Regions from separate parts of the Psychrobacter sp. SWN149 genome, predicted to be linked through region 1. Evidence: riboswitches for the same ligand, from Rfam matches in the RefSeq annotation. Region 1 holds a riboswitch; the other holds the start of a gene.

Region 1 (3,685 bases):
AACCGTATATTGCCATTGGCAGTGAGCTTCGATGATGACCAAGCGTTAGACTGCTGGGCGTTTGCCCGAGATCCGCAGTATTTGGGTGAGATTGGGCTGAGCAACTATGACGGTTTCATTGACAACGCTCATGGTGGCTGGCGCAAATGGGCACTTGGCCCGCGTATCAACAATGAAGCAGAGGTCATGAAAGCCGTGACGGAGTTTTATCAAAAAGACGGCTTGGATGTGCCTGTCTACGTGCTATTTATCAGTGATGGCGGGGTGAATGACAATCGCGGTATCACCAGAGTCATGACGGAAGCGGCGAAACTGCCGATATTTTGGCAGTTTGTGGGCTTGGGTGGTCGTGGTTATGGCATCCTAAAAAAGCTAGACGACATGGCAGGGCGCGTGATTGATAATTGCGACTTTTTTGAACTCGATGACTTAGATGACATTAGCGAAGAAGCCTTGTATGAAAACATGCTAGAAGAGTTTCCAATGTGGCTAAAAGAAGCCAAGCAGCTCGGTATCGTGCAGCAATAACCTATTATTCTAATATCGTTGACTAATTACCACTGACTAAAAAACCGCCATAGCAAACACTATGGCGGTTTTTTATGGTTCAAAATATCTTAACTTCTGAAATGTCTACAGCGCCCACAGCGATTGATACTGCTCATCAGTCAACGTCACGATATCGATCTCTGCCAGCATCTCGCGCAGTTCTTCCCACTTACTTGCATCAGGCTTGATGGGTGTGACCAATCTGCCCAGCGTATTATCAATGATGGCATCCATCAACGCATCTGCTTCGGTCTTGCTATAGTCGTAATACATACGGTGGGCTGTGGCTGGCTCATTTTTGCACAGTTCTGTCATCTGGTTGGTCACTTGAATAAAGGTATCTATCGCGTCTTTTTTCGCGCTATAGATCTCATCAGTCGTGAGGATTTCTAACGCCGAAAAATTCGGATAAGGTGACAGATGCTGATCGATAAATTCAAACTCTAAACCCTCATGAGTTGCTTCAACGCCCTCAAAGTTATAAAAGCACAGCCATGCGCCATCTAGGCTTGAGTCTTCTTGCAGATTTTTTATATGATAAAAGTCTTTTTGCACAAAGCTCACATTATCACGGCTGATACTAAAGCCGTTTTTCTTGGCATAGCGAGTCAATATCTCAAAGCCAATGCGATTGGTTTTTTCTTCAGCAGCAGGGGTACAGATGCGAATCGGTTGATTGTTTTTTAGCTTATCCATGCTAGCGCGCTGCATCAATATGCCACCATCGGTCTCAAAAAAGCAGCCTAGCGCACGTAAGTTCGGCGCGTAATGTTCAAACAGATGGATAGGCTCATTGACATGCAGGTCGATACTTTGGTTCTGTAATTCGGCAAAGCCATCATAGTGGTCGTCCGGCTCGATAATAGTGATATCAAGCCCTGCTTGCTCATATGCGCCCGTGTTCACACCAGCGATAAAGGGCAAGTGATCAGGGTTTAAAAACCATTCGAGGGTCAGAATAAGTTTGGTAGTTGGCTGCATTGTTGTTTCCTTTTTTGAATGTGGGAAACAATCAGACTGATACTATTAAGGTAAAACAAGAAAGGCCAAATAAGAAAGGCGAGGTCTCGATACTAACTTTCAGATGCTTGGCGTTTGATATGGTTATCACCAGTACATCCTCTATAGACTGCTCTTATTTATAGACCTCTGAGGGCGTGTCACGCTTGTTTCCTACGTCAGTGCTAACTGCTTCAGGTTCACGGGTGTGTCTCAGCGATGATGTGGGCTGTATTTACAGCATTAAATCAAAGCACCCCGACAAGATTGATAGGTATTGCATTATTTTTGATTGATACTCGCCATCATAGATTACATATAAGTCATGACGCAAGTCTGTTGATAGTAAGCGCCAACATTTACCCAATGACTAACCAAACATACCTATCAATAGCAAAAACCTCATATAAATAGTCTTGTACAATTTTCGATGATATTGCATGCTTAGCTACTTAAACAGGTAGCTGTTGTATACAGCGTTCAAGGCTACTTACCTCAACCACTGTATCGTCCAACGACATCACCTATATGACTAATAATAAAAAAGCGTTTTATCACAGACCCAAGACCAATCAATCAAAAAGCCCAATGCTGCGTTGGACGTTTTTGACGCTTGGCTGGATATTTTTTATATTAGGGATTATCGGTATATTATTACCCGTGATGCCTACGGCGCCTTTCATTTTATTGGCAGCAGGTTGCTGGGCGCGTAGCTCTCGGCGCTTTCATTTTTGGTTGATCAATCATAAATACTTTGGCAAATTCGTCCGTGATTGGGAAAACAATCATGCCGTTCCGCTATATGCCAAGTGTTTGGCAACCATAATGATGGCAGCATCGACAATTATGTTGTTTTATCGTTTGCCTGCCGATACGATGTGGGTGGCATGGCTGGTAGCCGCTGTCTGTAGTGGGGTAGCGGTGTATTTGTTCCGTTTACCGAATGCCTAAAATCGTTGCAATTTGCGCCAAAATCGGTCAATAAATGGCTTCTGTTACACGAAAAGTCAGATAAGACTTGCGATACTAGGATGTACCCCTTATAATACGCCCAAGCTTAAGAGCAGTTCTGCACCAAATCATTACCTCGTAGTATTAGTTATAATCCTTCGTTTTAATATTTATCGTTCAGTAGCTATTTGCAAGCGTTACCGGTCACTAGGCCATTAATAAATTTAAAAGTAGGATTATCAATATGTCAGATACTCAAAAAGGTACAGTTAAGTGGTTCAACGAAGCTAAAGGCTTTGGTTTTATCGCTCCAGAAACTGGCGCAGACGTTTTTGCTCATTACAGCGAAATCACTGGTTCAGGTTTCAAAACTTTGGCTGAAGGCCAAGAAGTTGAGTTCACTGTAACTCAAGGCCAAAAAGGCCCACAAGCACATAACATTGTTGCTATCTAATTTGTCTTTATAGACAGATAGATTAATAGATGTAAAAAAGCGAACCTTCGGGTTCGTTTTTTTTCGTCTGCGATTTAGTATTTAAGACATTGGTATTAGAATTAGTGACAGCCTTATATAAAAGGCTTAAGCCAATCATACTAGTCAAAATGACAGATAAAAAAACACCTCCGACTATTTGTATAGCCGGAGGTATTTTTTTTATTAAGTAGTGATGTAAGCAGCTAAAAAGGGACAGTCGGTTTATTATATAAAGCTAATGCCAATATTGATCAGACCGCCGCCCAGTATCAACCAACCAAACATAATAGCACCCAAGATAAGCGGTCTAACACCAGCTTGTTTGATCGCGCTTAGATGAGTGGTCAGACCTAGCGCAAACATGGCCATCGTCAGTAACACATCATCCAGCATAACCATACTGTGTACGATACTCTCAGACATCGGCACCCAAGTATGTATCAACACAATGCCGATGAATATAAACGCGAACCATGGCACTTTGACTTGTTTGACGCGGGTCATAAATGAGGCTACATCGCTCTTATTGCTCTCGTCTTCTATAGCGGCATTATTTACGGTGCGATCTTTGGTTAGCGCAAAAGATAACACGAGCAGGAAAGGCGCGAGCATCATGACGCGTATCATCTTGGTCACGACAGCGGTATCGCCAATCTCAGTATTGATTGCATTACCTGCGACTACGACTTGCGCCACTTCATGTACAGTTGA
Region 2 (3,685 bases), on a different contig from region 1:
ACAAAAGTTTGTTCCAATTTGATTGTTTGCAAAAGTAAAAAAGCTGCCTTAAAAAGGCAGCTTTTATTTTTATCTATTGGGTTAAGTTTAATACCTAGTTATAAGGCTTTGAGCCCCGCCGCATAATCCCGCACGTTTTGAGTGATCTTCATTGAGCAGAATTTAGGGCCACACATTGAGCAAAAATGAGCAACTTTGTGTGCATCTTTTGGCAACGTTTCGTCGTGGAATTCACGTGCTGTATCTGGATCGAGCGCCAGATTGAACTGATCATCCCAGCGGAATTCAAAACGGGCTTTAGATAAGGCATTGTCACGTGCCTGTGCACCTGGATGACCTTTAGCCAGATCAGCAGCGTGAGCCGCAATCTTATAAGTGATGATGCCGTCTTTAACGTCTTTTTTGTTAGGTAAACCCAAGTGTTCTTTTGGCGTCACATAACAGAGCATGGCAGTGCCAAACCAACCAATCATCGCAGCCCCTATAGCACTGGTGATATGATCATAGCCGGGTGCAATGTCAGTCGTCAAAGGCCCTAGCGTATAAAATGGCGCGTCAGCACACAGATCAAGCTGCAAATCCATATTTTCTTTAATACGGTTCATGGCGACATGGCCTGGTCCTTCAACCATGACTTGCACATCGTGCTCCCACGCCACTTTGGTCAGCTCACCCAAGGTTTTGAGTTCGCTAAATTGCGCTTCGTCATTGGCATCTTGTAAACACCCAGGGCGCAGACCATCACCTAAGCTAAAGGCGACATCGTAAGCTTTCATAATCTCGCAGATGTCTTCAAAGTGCGTGTACAAAAAGCTTTCTTGTTGATGCACCATGCACCACTGCGCCATGATAGAGCCGCCGCGTGACACAATACCGGTTAGGCGTCCGGCAGTCATCGGCACATAGTCCAACAGCACACCTGCGTGAATAGTGAAGTAATCCACTCCTTGCTCGGCTTGTTCAATGAGCGTATCGCGGAATATCTCCCATGTCAGGTCTTCAGCCACGCCATCGACTTTTTCTAGCGCTTGATAAATAGGGACAGTACCAATCGGCACTGGCGAGTTACGAATCAGCCATTCGCGGGTTTCGTGAATATGATTGCCAGTCGACAAATCCATAATGTTGTCCGCACCCCAACGTGTTGCCCACGTCATTTTTGACACTTCTTCATCAATAGAAGAACCAAGCGCTGAGTTACCGATATTGGCGTTGATTTTCACTAAGAAATTACGCCCAATAATCATCGGCTCAGATTCTGGATGGTTGATGTTGTTGGGGATAATGGCGCGACCTGCCGCCACTTCGCTACGCACAAATTCAGGAGTGATTATTTTGGGTGTATTGGCACCGAAACTCTCACCGTCGTGTTGACGCATGTCAGTCAACTCATGCTGCTTTTGCGTTTCACGAATGGCGATATATTCCATCTCTGGGGTAATAATGCCGCGACGTGCGTAGTACATTTGGGTGACGTTACCTGTTTTGCCATCGACATCTTTGGCGCGGCGCGGTTTGTCGATATGAGCAAATCTAAGGTTAGCAGTGCTGATGTCACGAGCGCGAGCCAGTCCATAAGCGCTAGACAAGCCACGTAATTGTTCGGTATCGCCGCGCTCATTTATCCAGCCTTCACGCAGCTTTGGCAAGCCTTTGGTCAAATCAATCTCGACGTTAGGATCGGTATAAACGCCTGATGTGTCATAAACATAAAATGGTGGATTCTGTTCCCATTCGTTCTCAGACAAGCCTTGCACAGGGGTAGGGTCAAGCGTGATCTCGCGCATGGGTACTTGAATATCGGGGCGTGAGCCTTCGATATATACTTTACGAGACGCTGGCAAAATACGGTGTAAGTCGCGCGCATCTTCTTCGAAGCGAGCATCACTTGCTGTGCGGTGAGCAGGCGTTTTTAGCGCATCAGCTTTTTTATCCGCTTTGCTGTCAGTGGTATTGAGTGAGGCACTGGCTGGAGTATGGGTTTGAGCGGTATGGGTATTTGAGGTGGTGCTTGAAATAGTCATATGCTGTCCTAGCGTGTTGGTTTTTAAATAAAATCAACACCGCCAGTATCTGCGGAGGTAGCATCAATCATCTAGACAAGTTCATATTGTGAGTACAAGCCTGCAACCAAAAACATCGTCGCAGGTATCGGTCATCAAATATCAGACGCAGCTTTGTATCGATCGCCGCTATCAGGTCATGCATTACGCATATTAAGACAGTAGTGATGATAAAAAGGTATTTCTACGCGTCCCTTGTCATAAATAACAAAGTGCTTAAGACTTCCCTGCGTCGGTACTAACCGCATCAGGTTCGGCGGGTGATCTCTCAGCGAATGTATCAGAACCAACCATCAGTCAGTCAATAACACACCGCACCCCGAGTCTGTCAGTGTTGTGAATCACCCTCATACTAACAAAATTCTGTACCAACGGCTAATAGTATTTAGCTAAGTATATGGCAACTTAAGATGGCATCTGATGGTTTGCATGAGTACGGTTATGTTAGGGTGTTGACTATAAGATGTTGATATTATATGTATTTATTAAAAATATAGCAGTGCTACCTAAATATTATGTAAAGCGAATGAAAGATTGTGATAACTGTCATGAAACTGTCATAAAGATTTGGCAAGATAGCATGCATATCACAAACGATGCTTTTTCATACCGTTGTTAAACTTTAGGAGCTCTACATGCGTTATTCGTTATTGGCAGTGGCTGTTAGTTGTACATTGATGCTCACGGCGTGTAATAAATCAACAGAGACAGCAGAAACCACTGCTGACACGAGCAGTAGCGCTGTCACGACAACTGAAACGACACCTTCTACTACTTCAGGTTTTAAATCTGCTGAAAATATCGCCATGAATATCACGGGTGCAGGTGCATCATTTCCGCAACCTATCTATGCCAAATGGTCTTATGACTACAATGCTGCTACCGGCGGCCAAGTCAACTATCAGTCGATTGGTTCATCTGGTGGTATCAAGCAAATTCAATCAAAAACGGTCGATTTTGGTGCCTCTGATGCGCCATTGACACCTGAAGAGCTTGAAGAATCTGGCCTTATCCAGTTCCCGACAGTTATCGGTGGTGTTGTGCCAATCGTCAATATCGACGGTATTGAGCCTGGTGCGTTAAAGTTGGATGGTGAAACGCTAGCAAACATCTATTTGGGTAAGATTAGCAAGTGGAACGATCCTGCTATCACTGCTATGAACCCAGATTTGACCTTGCCAGATGCAGCAATTACCACGGTATTCCGCTCAGATGGTTCTGGCACCACTTTTAACTTTACTGACTATCTAGCCAAAGTCTCACCAGACTGGAAAGACACAGTTGGTGTTGATAAAACAGTCAAATGGCCAACGTCTGCAACTGGTGCAGGTGGTAAAGGTAATGAAGGGGTTTCAAGCTACGTAAACCGTATGAAAAACTCTATTGGTTATGTGGAATATGCCTACGCTAAGCAAAACAAAATGTCACATACGGCACTAAAAAATGCCGCTGGCAACATCGTTCAGCCATCTGCTGAGACCTTTGCTGCTGCAGGTGACATTGATTGGTCACAACAAGAAGGCTTTTATAAAGTCATCACTAACTCTGAGACTGCGCAAGCATGGCCTATCGCTGCTGCGACCTTTATCTTGGTACATAAGCAACCAGAGAATCCGCAGCAA

The links. Region 1 has a riboswitch for thiamine pyrophosphate ahead of I6E86_RS07190 (ABC transporter substrate-binding protein). Riboswitches for the same ligand answer to the same signal wherever they lie in the genome.
Region 2: it holds a riboswitch for thiamine pyrophosphate, as region 1 does, so the genes downstream of both, thiC (phosphomethylpyrimidine synthase ThiC) here and I6E86_RS07190 (ABC transporter substrate-binding protein) in region 1, are expected to answer to the same signal.

The regions. Positions count from the first base shown of each region.
Region 1 covers NZ_JADYWX010000003.1:397,298-400,982, reverse strand. The annotation lists gene I6E86_RS07195 (VWA domain-containing protein) at 1-528, shown strand, start outside; gene I6E86_RS07190 (ABC transporter substrate-binding protein) at 634-1,530, opposite strand; TPP riboswitch at 1,703-1,819, opposite strand; gene I6E86_RS07185 (YbaN family protein) at 2,077-2,499, shown strand; gene I6E86_RS07180 (cold-shock protein) at 2,744-2,953, shown strand; gene I6E86_RS07175 (YeiH family protein) at 3,200-3,685, opposite strand, start outside.
Region 2 covers NZ_JADYWX010000001.1:476,023-479,707, reverse strand. The annotation lists gene thiC (phosphomethylpyrimidine synthase ThiC) at 99-2,024, opposite strand; TPP riboswitch at 2,271-2,395, opposite strand; gene pstS (phosphate ABC transporter substrate-binding protein PstS) at 2,699-3,685, shown strand, end outside.